DNA from 2 places in the Hymenobacter aquaticus genome. Region 2 is predicted to be linked to the other one. Evidence: riboswitches for the same ligand, from Rfam matches in the RefSeq annotation. Region 2 holds a riboswitch; the other holds the start of a gene.
What was found. A riboswitch is a leader RNA that binds a small molecule or an ion and turns the genes downstream of it on or off. The one in region 2 is predicted to bind S-adenosylmethionine.

Region 1 (7,120 bases), 590 kb from region 2:
TGAGTAAGTAGATTGACTGAGCTCCTGAGTCAAACGCCTCCTGCTGTATTGGTAGGAGGCGTTTTATGTATAGAAGCTGTTTAGAAAGCAAAAAAGAACGTCATGCAGAGGCGCAGCCGAAGCATCTCGCGTGCAATGGTAATCATATACCATTGCACGCGAGATGCTTCGCTACGCTCTGCATGACGTTCTTTTTTGCTTCAGTAAGCAAGGGGGGCGCAACATATGCTGGCGCAAAAATAATTGCGCCAGCATATGTTGCGCCCCCTGTGGGCCGCTAGCGTTCAGCCATGAAGCGGCAAAGGGCCGTGTCTCTATACCGCGCTGGCAGCTTCCAGCACTTCCGTCGCGTGAGTGGCGGGCCGCACGTTGCCGGTGCGGGCAATGAAGGCCCCGGCCGTGCGCAGCCGGTCCCGGTGCTGAATCAGGGCGTCGAGGGGCACGAAGCCCACGATGTAGCCGTCCTCGTCGGCCTCCTCGGTGATGTCGGTGAAGCCCAGCTGGTCGAGCAGCAACTCGTCGTCGGTGCGCAGGTAGATTTCGATTTCCAGGTCGGTGGTGTAAGTCAGCTCGGGTTGGGCCAGCTTGGCATAGGCGTAGCGCTGGTTGGCCCGCAGCGCGGCCAGGTCGGCCAGCACGGCCGAGCCGGTGGGATGCCCGCCCGCCCCGCGGCCCCGCAGAAACTGCGGGCCGGCAAACTCCGCCTCAATCACCACCCCGTTGAACTCGTCGTCGACGGCATACAGCGGCGAAGTCGGGTCTACGAGTTGGGGCGTCACGAGCACCGTGAGCTGCTGGTCGGGCAGCAGGTAGAGGCCGGCCACCACCTTGATTTTCTGGCCCGCCACGGCCGCGTAGGCAATGTCGGTGGCACTCACGTTTTCGATGCCCAGGTTCAGCACCTGCTCGGGCTGCAACAAGGCGCCGTAGGCGTGGGCGGCCAGAATCACGGCTTTGGAGCGAGGGTCGAAGGCGGCCATGTCCAGCGTGGGGTCGGTTTCGGCAAAGCCTTGCTGCTGGGCTTCCACCAGGGCCACGGCGTACTCCGAGGCGTCCTGGCCCATGCGCGTCAGCACGTAGTTCGACGAGCCGTTGACAATGCCGCTCACGCTGCGCAATGGCTCCTGCCCGAAATAGGCATCCAGCGTCCGGATAACCGGAATGCTGCCGCACACGGCGGCTTCGTAGAGGAGCGTGCCACCAAACTCCCGCTCCAGGGCAATCAGCTCGGGCAGGTGCTGGGCCACCATGGCCTTGTTGGCCGTTACCACGCGCCGACCCTGCCGCAGCGCGGTGCTCACCAGCCGGAAAGCTTCCCGGGCATCATCAATCACCTCGACCAGCACGTCCAGCTCGGGGTCGTGCAGCAGCTCGTCGGCCTGAAAGCTGAAGGCCTCGACCGGCAGGGAGCGGGGCTTGCCGGGGTTCTTGACGGCAATGCGGCGGATTTCGGCCCCAAAGCCGGGCCGCTGCCGCAGAATATCGTAGAGGCCCTGCCCCACGCAGCCGAAGCCGATGAGGCCCACGCGCAGGGGCGCGGCCAACGAAGCCGCCAGGGCCGATACAGCGAGGTTAGTGGACGAGAGTCGGGACATAAAACTGTTCTAAAAGCTGGGTGATTTGGCCGGTTTCAATCAGGAAACCGTCGTGGCCGAACTGCGAATCCATTTCAGCATAAGCCGCGCCCGGAATGTGGCGGGCCAGCAACTGCTGCTCACTGGGCGGAAACAGCACGTCGGAGCTGATGCTGATGACCAGCGTGCGGGCCCGGATCTGGCGTAGCGCGGTGGCTACGTCGCCCCGGCCCCGGCCCACGTGGTGCGTGTCCATCGTGCGCGACAGGGCCACGTAGCTGTAGGCGTTGAAGCGGGCCACAAGCTTGTCGCCCTGGTGCTGCTGGTAGGAGCTGGCCCGAAAGGCGTCGAGGCGCTCCGGGTCGGGCTCGGCCTGGGTGCGGCCGTAGGCCTCGTAGCTGCGGTAGCTGAGCAGGGCCGTGGCCCGGGCCGCCTTCAGGCCCCGCTGCCCGCCGGTGGGCGTGCCTTCGTGGTAGGTAGCATCGGCAAAAACGGCCAGGCGCTGGGCCTCGTTGAAGGCAATGCCCCAGGGCGAGTGTTGGGCGTTGGTCGCCAGCACCACTAGATGCGCAAACACCCCGGGTTGCTGAATGGCCCATTCCAGCGCCTGCTGCCCGCCCAAAGAGCCCCCAATCAGAGTATGAATCCGGGTCAGGCCCAGCTCCTGGCGCAGGGCCTCGTGGGCCGCCACCAGGTCCCGAATCGTGACCAGCGGAAACTGCTGATACAGCGGCTCCGCGGCGTTGCCGGTCGGAGTCAGCGGGCCGGTGCTGCCGTAGCACGAGCCCAGCACGTTGGCGCACACGATAAACCAGTCGGCCGGGTCGAAATAGTCGCCGGCCCCGAACAGGCCGGGCCACCAGCCCAGCACGTCGGCATTAGCCGTGAGGGCGTGGCACACCCACACCACGTTGTCGCGGGCGGCGTTCAGGGTGCCAAACGTCTGGTAGGCAATCTGCACCGGGGCCAGCGTCGCGCCGCTTTCCAGCACGAGTCCCGCCGACAGGTTCAACAGCCGTAAGTCAGTCATTGCAGTAGGTAGTTTGCGGCTGCCAGCCCGGCAAGGGGCGGCAGGCGTTGAGTTCAGTACAATAGCACGCGGGCTGAACCGGTCGGGCCGCTCTCATCAGTCCCACCCAATGAAGAACGTGCGGACCGGGGCCGGCTCAGCCCGGGCTATTGCGGAATGGTCAGGATGATTCCTCTCTCACAACTCCTCATCCTGCCACCCATTGCGCTGCCGTAGCTGGAGTGGGCCGGCACTCTCGCTGCCGGCCCTGTCTCCTCTCTACTTTAGACCTCCAGCGGGGCAGCGTGTTCTACTTCGGGCTGCACCACGGTGTCCTCGTCGTCATCGGAGGTCGTGGGAGCCGCGTTGCGCACGGCGTCGAAGGCCTGGGCCAGATCCGCGCGGATATCGTCGAAATGTTCAATGCCAACCGACAGGCGCAAGGAGGTGGGCGTCACGCCGGCGGCGCGCTGCTCTTCCTCGGAAAGCTGCTGGTGGGTAGTGGCCGAGGGCTGAATAATCAGCGTCTTGGCGTCGCCCACGTTGGCCAAATGGCTTACCAGCTTCAGGTTGTCGATAAACTGGGTGGCCGTTTCCTTGCTGCCCTTGATGCTGAAAGTCAGCACGCCGCCGTAGCCGCGCTTGAGGTATTTCTGGGCCAGGGCGTGGTAGGGGCTGCTCTTCAGGCCCGGATAATTCACACTTTCTACCTGCGGGTGCTGCTCCAGCCAGGTCGCAATGCGCAGGGCGTTTTCCACGGTGCGGTCGACGCGCAAACTCAGGGTTTCGAGGCCGATGAGCAGCTGCCAGGAGTTGAAGGGGCTGATGGCCGGGCCGAAGTCGCGCAGGCCTTCCACCCGGGCCCGAATGATAAAGGCAATGTTGCCAAACGGCCCGTTCTTGCCGAATACGTCGTTGAATACCAGGCCGTGGTAGCCTTCCGAGGGCTCGGTGAACTGCGGAAACTTGCCGTTGCCGAAGTCGTACTTGCCGCCGTCCACAATCACGCCGCCGATGCTGGTGCCGTGCCCGCCAATCCACTTCGTGGCCGACTCCACCACGATGTGGGCGCCGTGCTCCAGGGGCCGGAACAGGTAGCCGCCCGCCCCGAAGGTATTGTCCACAATCAGCGGCAAATCGTGCTTGTCGGCAATGGCGGCAATCCGCTCGAAGTCCGGAATGCTGAAGCTGGGGTTGCCGATGGTTTCGAGGTAGATGGCCTTGGTGTTTTCGTCAATCAGGGCCTCAAAGCTGGCCGGGTTGTCGCCGTCGGCAAAGCGCACCTCGATGCCCAGGCGCTTGAAGGCCACTTTAAACTGGTTGTAAGTGCCCCCGTAGAGGTGGGAGCTGCTCACGAAATTGTCGCCGGCCTGCAGAATGTTGTTCAGAGCAATGAACTGCGCCGCCTGCCCCGAGCCCGTGGCGAGGGCGGCCACGCCGCCTTCCAGGGCCGCCACGCGCTGCTCAAACACGTCGGTGGTGGGGTTCATCAGCCGGGTGTAGATGTTGCCAAATTCCTTCAGGGCAAACAGGTTGGCCCCGTGTTCGGCGTTCTTGAACACGTAGGAAGTGGTCTGGTACAGCGGCACGGCGCGGGCACCGGTAACGGGGTCGGGCTGCTGGCCGGCGTGGAGTTGCAGGGTCTCGAATTGCAGGGCTTGCGTAGACATGATGAGGCTGGTTTAGGAAATTCCGGGGAATTAAGTTTCAGGTAATCAGTAGCTTGGGCGCCAAACGGCGGCTGCCGCAAGTGCTTCCGGGCCCTGACGAGGGCGACGGCGAAGCGTAGGCCAAACCCTGCGACGAGACGCACCACGGGTGGCTTCGAACGGCGGGGAGGCAGGAAAAAAGGAGGGAGGGGGAGAAGCTAGGCGCTCAGCGGCCGGCTAGCAACAGCAACAACACGGGGTGCAACAGCACAGGCGCATTCGGCCGGCCGGCACAGCGGCGACGAAAGCACGAAAACCCATCGGCAGTTCAGCGGGCCCGGGGGCGGCGGAAGCGGATGGGGCAAAAAAGAAGGATGCGGGGGCGTTTTCCATGGTACTCGACTTATAGCTCCCGCCGGCCTTACGCCTTGCGGGCAGGAATTGGCACCTTTCATCAGATGAAGGTTGCCAGCGGGTCAGGGAGCCTGTTCTCTCGCCGCTTCTGTATAAATTCTTTCAAACTGTCCCATCGTTCTGGGAGAGTACCGGGTTGGTGACTGCAAATGTACAGCTGGAATTGAAAAGACCAAATCCCGCAAAAAGTTTTTTTATTCTTGCCAAAAATCAAGACCAGAAAAAACGCCGCCCGAAGCTCGGGCGGCGTTTCCAACCTTTTTCTGCAAAAAAGGACCTAAAGGGTAGGGAGCGTCAGCTGCTGGCCCACTTCGATATGGTCGGGGTTCGCGCCGATAATGGCTTTGTTGGCTTCGTATATCTGGTGCCACTTGGAGGCGTCGCCGTAGTGGTGCTTGGCAATCTTGGAAAGCGAGTCGCCGCTGACAACCGTATAAGAGTCGCCTTTTGCGGCGGCGGGTTGCGTGGTGGCCGCGCCGGGGGCGGCATTGCCGAAGAAGTCCGTGCCGCCGGTTTGGGGCTTGGCAGCGGGTTGAACAGGTTTTTCTTCGCCTTTATTGCTGAGGAAATCAAACAGTCCCATGAGTGTGTGTTGGTTAGAGTGAGGAGGAGATGGTGCCGGATGTGCCTGAAGGCCACGGCATCAGAGCATCTTACGCCCTTGTTTTAAATTGGTTGTACTGGCATCAGGCCCAGCCGTTGGCAGCTTAACCCTTTCGCCTTTGCCGCGTAAGAACCGCAACGCTGGCCGCCGTAGCGCGGCTGGCAACTGGTTTTACTCCTCCTTCCAAACCCCTTCTTTCTCATGAAAAATCTCCCCACTTCCTTCCGCTTGCTCACCGGCCTGCTGACGCTGGTTGTTCTGTTTCTGGCCTCTTGCGGTAGCAAGGAAGGCAAAGTCGAAGGCGTCAACATGCTCTACGGTACCGAGAGCAAAGTCTGGAAAACCGACAAGGAGCTCAGTGTCGGCGGCGACAAAGTGAAGCAAACCGACGCGCAGGAAGACGAGCGAATTACGTTTTTCGCCAACGGCCAGTACAACATGACCTCGCCCGCCGGGGCCGTCAATGGCAAGTACACCTTCGACCAGCCCAACAAGAAAATCATGCTGACCCCCGACGGCGCTACCACCAGCAACAGCTTCGATGTGGTAACGCTGACCGACGACAAGCTCACGCTGAAAAGCCCCGAGGGCGCCGAGCTGCGCCTGGAAAAGGAGTAGCTTAGCCTCCGCACTATACAAAAAAGGCCCTTCCGCACCGCGCGGAAGGGCCTTTTTTGTGTCGGCTGCAAGTGGCTTGCTACGGGTGCTTGTGGCCGGCAAAAACCCGACCCACCCAACGCGGCAGAAACACCGCGCCCAGCACCAGATACAGATAGTACGTGACGATGCGGTAGAGCAGCACCACGAAGTTGGTCATGGTGGGCGTACCGATAAACTTGCCGAAGAAGGTGGGAAAAGCGCCTTCGGCAATGCCGGCCCCGCCGGGCGTAATGGCCAATAGCAGAATGACTTTGTAGGTGAGGTTGCGGCCGAAAATCAGCAGGAACTCGTCCCAGCTCACGTTGACGAAGGCCGCAATGATGCAGCCGATAACCAGGTAGCGGGCCGTCCAGACGAAGAACGTGGAGCCGATGGCCCGCAGCCAGTAGCCGGCTCCGTTGCCGCGCAGCTGGGCCGAGGCCCACACCACCTCGTTGCCGTGCTGATAGGCCTTGGCCCGCCACCGCCGCAGCCCCCGCAGGGAAAACAGCCGCACCATCAGCCGCTTCACCGACTGCGGATTAACGAAAATGGCGTACAGCATCAGCAGCGCGTAGAGCGTCACCAGCACGTAGCTCACCACGAATGCTACTTTGAGCGTAGTCACCAGCCCGCCCTGCAGGGCCTCGTGCGGGTACAGCGCGTTGCCGGCCAGCCACACCACCAAAGGCACCGTCACGACGTAGTAGACGTTGTCGAGCAGGGCCGTGACCATCACGTAGGCCATCGACTTTCCCAGAGAAATACCTTCCTTATTGAGAATAAACGAGGCCACGGCCGTGCCGCCCACGGCCGAGGGCAGCACGCAGGACGCAAATTCCCAGATCATAATCACGTCCAGGCTCTGCCGCCAGCTCAGCACCCGCTCCGAAATGTGCCGAATGCGGTAGACGTAGCCCAGGTCGCGGGCCAGCAGCACGGCCAGCGTGATGAGCAGCCAGTGCACTTTGGCGTCGGCCAGCGGGGCCAGGTCGCCGGGCCGGTAGCTGCGCCAGAACATAAACCCGACCACGCTCAGCCCGATCAGCACCGGCAGCACGATGCGCGACGGTTTGAGCTTGTCGAGAAGCTGCTGCTCCTGATTGTTCTGCTGGGTGAGCGGCATGAGAAAGGAAGAGGGTGGAGAAGGCAAAAATAGACATTAATTAAGCCTCGCCACGTTAAACTCGGATGAAGAGGAGCACGGGGCCGGAAAGTTGCACGTAGCCCG
Region 2 (7,120 bases):
GCTGGCGGCCACGCCCACCGAGCGGGAGGCGTCGTGTACGTGCACCACGGGGCCGGAGTAGTTGGGCGCAATCTTGACGGCCGCGTGCAGGCGGGAGGTGGTGGCCCCACCGATGAGCAGCGGGGTTTTGAGGCCGCGCTTTTCCATTTCCTGGGCCACGTACACCATTTCATCCAGGCTCGGGGTAATCAACCCGCTGAGGCCGATAACGTCGACTTCCTGCTTCACGGCTTCGTCCAAAATTCGCTCTAGGGGCACCATCACGCCCAGGTCCACGATGTCGAAGTTGTTGCAGGCCAAAACCACGCCCACGATGTTCTTGCCGATGTCGTGCACGTCGCCTTTCACCGTGGCCAGCAGAATCTTCCCGGCCGTTTGCCGCTCCGAGCCCTGCTTGTCGGCCAAGAGGTAGGGCTCCAGGTAAGCCACGGCCTTTTTCATCACCCGGGCCGACTTCACCACCTGGGGCAGAAACATCTTACCGGCCCCGAACAGGTCCCCTACCACGTTCATGCCGGCCATCAGCGGCCCTTCGATGACTTCGAGCGGGCGGCCCACCTGCTGGCGCACTTCCTCGGTGTCCTGGTCGATAAACTCGGTAATACCTTTCACTAAAGCATGTTGCAGCCGCTCGGCTACCGGTAGGCTGCGCCAAGCGTCGGCCACTACTTCGGCCTTGTCTTTTTGCTTGACGGTGTCGGCAAAGTCCACCAGCCGCTCGGTGGCGTCGGGGCGGCGGTTGAGCAGCACGTCCTCCACCAGCTCCAAAAGGTCCTTGGGAATTTCGTCGTAGACGCCCAGCTGCCCGGGGTTCACGATGCCCATATCCAGGCCGGCCCGGATGGCGTGGTAGAGGAAGGCCGAGTGCATGGCCTCGCGCACCACGTCGTTGCCGCGGAACGAGAAGCTGATGTTCGACACGCCGCCGCTGGTCAGGGCGCCGGGCAGGTTCTGTTTAATCCACCGCACGGCCTCAATGAAGTCCAGCGCGTAGTTGCGGTGCTCCTCCATGCCGGTGCCCACGGTCAGGATGTTGGGGTCGAAAATGATGTCCTGGGCCGGGAAACCGACTTCGTTCACCAGAATATCGTAGCTGCGCCGGCAGATTTCGACGCGCTTCTCGAAGGAGTCGGCCTGGCCGTTTTCGTCGAAGGCCATGACCACCATGGCGGCCCCGTAGGCGCGCACGGTGCGGGCCCGCTCCCGGAATACTTCCTCGCCTTCCTTGAGCGAAATCGAGTTGACGATGCTCTTGCCCTGCACGCACTTGAGGCCCGCTTCCAGCACGCTCCACTTCGAGGAGTCAATCATGATGGGCACCCGGGAAATGTCGGGCTCCGAGGCAATCAGGTTTAGAAACGTCGTCATGGCCTGCTCCGAGTCGAGCATGCCTTCGTCCATGTTCACGTCGAGCACCTGGGCCCCGCCTTCCACCTGGTCGCGCGCCACTTGCAGGGCCTGCTCGTAGGCCCCCGTGCGAATCAGGCGGGCAAAGGCCCGGGAGCCGGTCACGTTGCACCGCTCCCCGACGTTGACAAACAGCGAATCGGGGTAGATGCCGAAGGGCTCCAGGCCGGCCAGGCGGGTGGCCCGGGGCACCGTGGGCAACTGACGGGGCTGGTATTTCTCGGCCAGCTTGGCCAGCTCGGCAATGTGCTGGGGCGTGGTGCCGCAGCAGCCGCCGGCCACCGTGACGATGCCGTCCTTAAGGTAGTTTTCGACGATGGCCGCGAATTCCTGGGCCGACTCGTCGTAGCCGCCGAAAGCATTGGGCAGGCCCGCGTTGGGGTAGGCCGAAATGTGCACGTCGGCCAGGCGGCTCAGCTCCTTGATGTAAATCTTGAGCTGGTCGGCCCCCAACGCGCAGTTCAGGCCCACGCTCAGCAAAGGCAGGTGACTGATGGAGTTCCAGAACGCCTCCACCGTCTGCCCGCTCAGCGTGCGGCCCGAGGCGTCGGTGATGGTGCCCGAAATCATGACCGGTACCACTTTGCCGCCCTCGTCGAAGAACTTCTGCACCGCAAACAGGGCCGCCTTGGCGTTGAGCGTATCGAAGATGGTTTCGATGAGCAGCGTGTCGGAGCCGCCTTCCACCAGCCCGCGCACCTGCTCCAGGTAGGCCGTGGCCAGCTCATCGAAGGTCACGGCGCGGAAGCCGGGCCGGTTCACGTCGGGCGACAACGAGGCGGTGCGGTTGGTGGGCCCGATGGCGCCAGCCACGAAGCGGGGCTTGCTGGGGTTGCGGGCCGTAAACTCGTCGGCGACTTCCCGGGCAATGCGCGCCGACTCGTAATTAAGCTCGTAGACCACGTGTTCCAGCCCGTAGTCGGCCTGGGCAATGGTGGTGCCGCTGAACGTGTTGGTTTCCACCATGTCGGCCCCGGCGGCGAAGTAGTCGGCGTGAATGCCCCGGATGATGTCGGGGCGGGTCAGGCTGAGCAGGTCGTTGTTGCCGCGCAGGGGCTTGGGGTGGTCGGCAAAGCGGGTGCCGCGGAAGTCGGCTTCCTCCAGCGTGTGGCGCTGAATCATGGTGCCCATAGCACCATCGAGCACGAGGATGCGCTGCTGCAGAATGTCGTAAAGCGGGGAGTCGGGGCGGCGAAGCGTGGTCGGTTGCATATCGGCTCTTCTGGGGAAATACGGGGCTAAACACTGCCTTATCCAGAAAGAGCCGCGCGGGAAAGTCGCGTGCCGTACTTATCTTCTTCCTGAGCCGTAGCCTCGGAATGGGAGTTAGCACCTTGTTTTATTTCAGGTTGCTAAGACGTCGTCGGGCCCAGTCCCTCGGTCTTTCTGGATAAGTAACACAGCGAATATACAGCGCGGAAATCCGGAATCCAATTCTGGCGGTACTTGCCGGTGGAATATATTATGTTTTGAAGAAAAGATGGTAATTATTCCAATTTGCTTGACTGTTTGCGGGCGAAAACGGCGCTTAAATGCTGTTTTAGCAATATTCGGGCGGCTTACGTTCAACCGGCGGCCCGCTGCGCCGCCGCCGGTCGGGTAAAACTTTTATGTAGGTACATTGGTTGGGAAGCAACATCCGGCCGGCCACGGCGCCGGCTTTCCATTTTGCTTCATTATTCTCAATCATGAGCCAAGCTTCCAACCTCTTTTCGCCCTTCCAGATGGGCGCCGTTTCGCTGCCCAACCGGCTGGTAATGGCCCCCATGACCCGCAGCCGGGCCAACAACGACGGCAACGTACCCACCGACTCGACGGTGACATACTACGAGCAGCGCGCCTCGGCGGGCCTGATTATCACCGAAGGCGCCCAGGTGTCGCCCCAGGGCGTGGGCTACGTTTTCACGCCCGGCATCTACTCCGCGGCCCAGGTAGCGGGCTGGCGCAAGGTAACCGACGCGGTGCACGCCGCCGGGGGCCGCATCTTCATTCAGCTCTGGCACGTGGGCCGCATTTCCCACCCCGACTTCCACAACGGCGAGCTGCCGGTGGCTCCGTCGGCGGTGCAGCCTACGGGCGTGCAGGCGTATACCACCAATGGCATGCAGGAAATTCCGACGCCCCGGGCCCTGGAAACGGCCGAGGTGAAGGCCATTGTGGAAGACTTCCGTCAGGCTGCCGCCAACGCCAAGGAAGCCGGCTTCGACGGCGTTGAAATCCACGGCGCTAATGGCTACCTGGTCGACCAGTTTATTCAGGATGGCACCAACCAGCGCACCGACGAGTACGGCGGCAGCGTAGAAAACCGCGCCCGGTTTGCCCTCGAAGTAGTGCAAGCCGCCGCCGACGTGTTCGGGGCCGACCGGGTGGGTATCCGCCTGGCCCCCACCGGCGCAATGGGCGGCATCACCGACTCGGACCGCGTGCGGACGTTCCGCTACGTGGCCGAGCAGCTCAATGCTCTGGGGCTGGCGTACCTGCACGTCATTGAGGCCCTGCCCGGCCACCCCATGGCCGCCGCGCCCGGCGTGCCGGCCGTCGCCGCCGAGCTGCGCAAGGTCTTCACCGGCCCGTTTATTCTCAACGGCGGCTACACCCAGGAAACGGCTGAAGCCGCCCTGGCCAACAACGAAGCCGACCTGATTGCCTTCGGCGTGCCCTTCATTGCCAACCCCGACCTGGTGGAACGCTTCGAGCAGGGTACGGCCCTGAACATGCCCGATCAGGCCACGTTCTACAGCGGCGGCGACAAAGGCTACATTGACTACCCCAGCCTGGAGGAAGCACCCGTGGCAGCCAAGCAATAGGGGCCGAAAAACAAAGGTGCAAAGCCCCGCCGCAGACTCTCTGCGGCGGGGCTTTTTCGTTGGCAGCTAGCGGGCCGGAACAGGCTGGCGCAAGGATGTATAGGATAAATTAAGTACCTTATAAATAAATATAGTATTATACATTCCTTTACCTTCGTACCATTATCCAAACGAGGCCTCTCCGTATCCCGCGGTATTCGGGCCGTGGGCCGGGAGCGGGCACCCTCGGGCGTGACGGCTTCGCGGCTCGGTACGGACGGGGCGCTGCTTGCCGTGTATGCACAACTGGCTTACCATGCTCGCCTCCGCCCTGGGTCTGCTGCTGCTGGGCTGGCTGGGAGCACCGCTTCGGGCGGAGGCCCAACACCGCGCCCTGGACAGCCTAAAGACGCTGGTGCGCACGGCCCCGGCCGATACTACCCGCGCCCAGGCGGCTTACGCGCTGGTGCCCCGCTACGTCACTTCCGATACGGTGCAGGCCTGGAGCTACGCGCGCCAGGGTCTGGCCCTGGCGCACCGCTCAGGCGACAAGGCCACCGTAGCCGCCGCGCATCTGGTGCTGGGCAACCTGTACGACTATGCCGGGCGGCATGCCCTGGCCCGGCGGCACTTTCACCAGGCCCGCGCCATCTACCAGCAGCTGTACCGCACTACCCGGTCGGGGCGCGCGCTGAAAAGCCTGGCGGCGACGTACGTCAATCTGAGCAACATCTGCTCGCGGGAAAACGACTACCAGCAGGCCACCGGCTTTTTGCTACGGGCCGCCCGCTACCTGGTGCAGGCCGGCGACAGTGATTTGCTGGTGACCACCTACCACAACCTGGCCGGGCAGTTTTTTGAGCTGAACCAGATGGACAAGGCGCTGCGCTACGCGACTTTCAGCGCCCGTATTGCCGCGGCCCGCCCCGATCTGGAGGCCCGCTTCAGCAGCTACCTGGCTACGGCCAGCATCTTGCTGCAGCTGCGGCACTACCCCGAAACCCGGCAGTATCTGGAGCAGGCCCGGGTGCTGCTGCCTCAGATGGCCACTTCTTCCTATCTGTATAGCTACTACCAGAACACGGCCGACTACCACTTGGCGCAGCACAACTACCCGGCGGCGGCCACCAACTTGCGGCAGGCAATAGCCCTGGTGCAGCAGCGCAACGAACTGTCGGCCCTGGCCGACCTCTACCTCAGCCTGGGCACGGTGCGGCTGGCTACGCGGCGCTACGACGAGGCAGAGCGGCTTTTTCGGCAGAGCGCGGCTATTTTCGAGCGGCTCCAGGCACCCGCGTCGCGGGCCCGGGCCCTGGAGCAGCTGGCCCAAACCGAGGAGCGGCGGGGGCACCCGGCCCAGGCGCTGGCCTACTACAAGCAGTACCAGCAGCTGAGCCACAGCGTGGCCGAGGAAGAAACCCAGCGCCAGATCAACGTGCTGGAAAACCAGTATCGTACCCAGCAGAAAGAGCAGCAGATCGTGAGCCTGCGCCGGCAGCGCCAGTTTCAGGCCGCCGAGCTGAGCCGAAAAAACCTGCTGCTGCTGGCCTGCTCGGGCCTGCTGCTGGCGGTGCTGGTCGCGGGCGTGCTGGGCTACCTCAACCTGCGCAACCGGCAGCTGCTGGCCCGGCAGGCCCAGCTGCTGCAGGAGCGGCAGCTGCTGGATTTGCGCAACGAGTACCGCCTCTCGGTGGCCAATGCCGTGCTGCAGGGCCAGGAGGAGGAGCGCCGCCGCCTGGCCCGCGACCTGCACGATGGCCTGGGCGGCATGCTCTCCACCATCAAGCTGTACTTGCTCAGCGTACAAACCGACGCGGGCTTATCGGCGCGTAACAATGGGCTGTTTGCTACCGCCCTCGACCACCTCGACAGCTCGGTGACGGAGCTGCGCCGCGTGGCGCACAATCTCATGCCGGAAGTGTTGCTGCAGTTCGGCCTGGCCGTGGCCCTGCAGGAGTTTTGCAACCGGGTGCACCAGGCCCGGCAGCTGCAGGTGCGCTGCCAGCTGCTGGGCCTGGAAAAGCCGCTGCCGCAGCCCGTGGAGCTGGCCGTGTACCGCATCGTGCAGGAATTGGTCAACAACGTCATCAAGCACGCCCGGGCGACCGAAGTACTGGTGCAGTTCATCCGGCAGGACGACCAGGCCAACCTGGTCGTGGAAGACGACGGCCAGGGCCTGCCCCGCGCCGCCTGCCCGGAAGGGGCGGGGCTCAAAGGCATTCGGGCCCGCGTCGAGTACCTGAACGGGGGCTGCGAAATTCAGGCAGTTCCCGGCCAGGGTACCTCCGTGTTTATTACCTTTCCCATCGACGCAACCGGCTGACAGCTCGGCTGCATCTGCTCTCTCATTCTCCGCCCTCTCCACTACGCTATGAAAACAATTACGGTATTGCTGGTCGAAGATCATGAAATGGTCATTGCCGGCCTGAAAGTGCTGCTGGAACCCCTGCCCCAGGTACGGGTAGCCGGCTGCGTAACCACGGCTGCCGCCGCCCTGGCCTTCTGCGCCCAGCAGCCCCTGCCCGACGTGGTGCTGCTCGACATCAACCTGCCCGACATGAGCGGCATCGAGGCGTGCCGGCTGCTGAAAGCGGCGCACCCCGACGTGCGGGTGCTGGGCCTGAGCACCTTCAACGAAAAAGCCTTCGTGGTGCGCATGATGCAAAACGGGGCGTCGGGCTACCTGCTGAAAAGTGCCCGCCCCGCCGAGCTGGCCGAAGCCCTGGCGGCGGTGTGCGGCGACCGGCGCTTTTTCAGCGAGGAAGTGCAGAACACGCTGCTGCACGAGCCCGCCCCGCCGGCCGCGGCCGCCGCGGTACCCGCCCTGACGCGCCGCGAGAAGGAAATTCTGGGCCTGCTGGCCGATGGGTTTACCAACCAGGAAATTTCGGAAAAGCTGTTTCTGAGCCCTTTCACCGTCGATACCC

Region 1: linked by a shared signal. The riboswitch ahead of E5K00_RS16135 (O-acetylhomoserine aminocarboxypropyltransferase/cysteine synthase family protein) and the one ahead of metH (methionine synthase) in region 2 are both predicted to bind S-adenosylmethionine.

Annotation. Positions count from the first base shown of each region.
Region 1 is NZ_SRLC01000002.1:812,480-819,599, forward strand. Features, by position in the region: gene E5K00_RS16120 (alpha/beta hydrolase fold domain-containing protein) at 1-7, shown strand, start outside; gene E5K00_RS16125 (homoserine dehydrogenase) at 315-1,595, opposite strand; gene E5K00_RS16130 (homoserine O-acetyltransferase family protein) at 1,573-2,604, opposite strand; gene E5K00_RS16135 (O-acetylhomoserine aminocarboxypropyltransferase/cysteine synthase family protein) at 2,868-4,253, opposite strand; SAM riboswitch class I at 4,633-4,745, opposite strand; gene E5K00_RS16140 (LysM peptidoglycan-binding domain-containing protein) at 4,924-5,229, opposite strand; gene E5K00_RS16145 (hypothetical protein) at 5,452-5,868, shown strand; gene E5K00_RS16150 (lysylphosphatidylglycerol synthase transmembrane domain-containing protein) at 5,948-7,015, opposite strand.
Region 2 is NZ_SRLC01000002.1:227,301-234,420, forward strand. Features, by position in the region: gene metH (methionine synthase) at 1-2,619, opposite strand, end outside; SAM riboswitch class I at 2,695-2,804, opposite strand; gene E5K00_RS13845 (alkene reductase) at 3,096-4,214, shown strand; gene E5K00_RS13850 (tetratricopeptide repeat-containing sensor histidine kinase) at 4,492-6,516, shown strand; gene E5K00_RS13855 (response regulator) at 6,565-7,120, shown strand, end outside.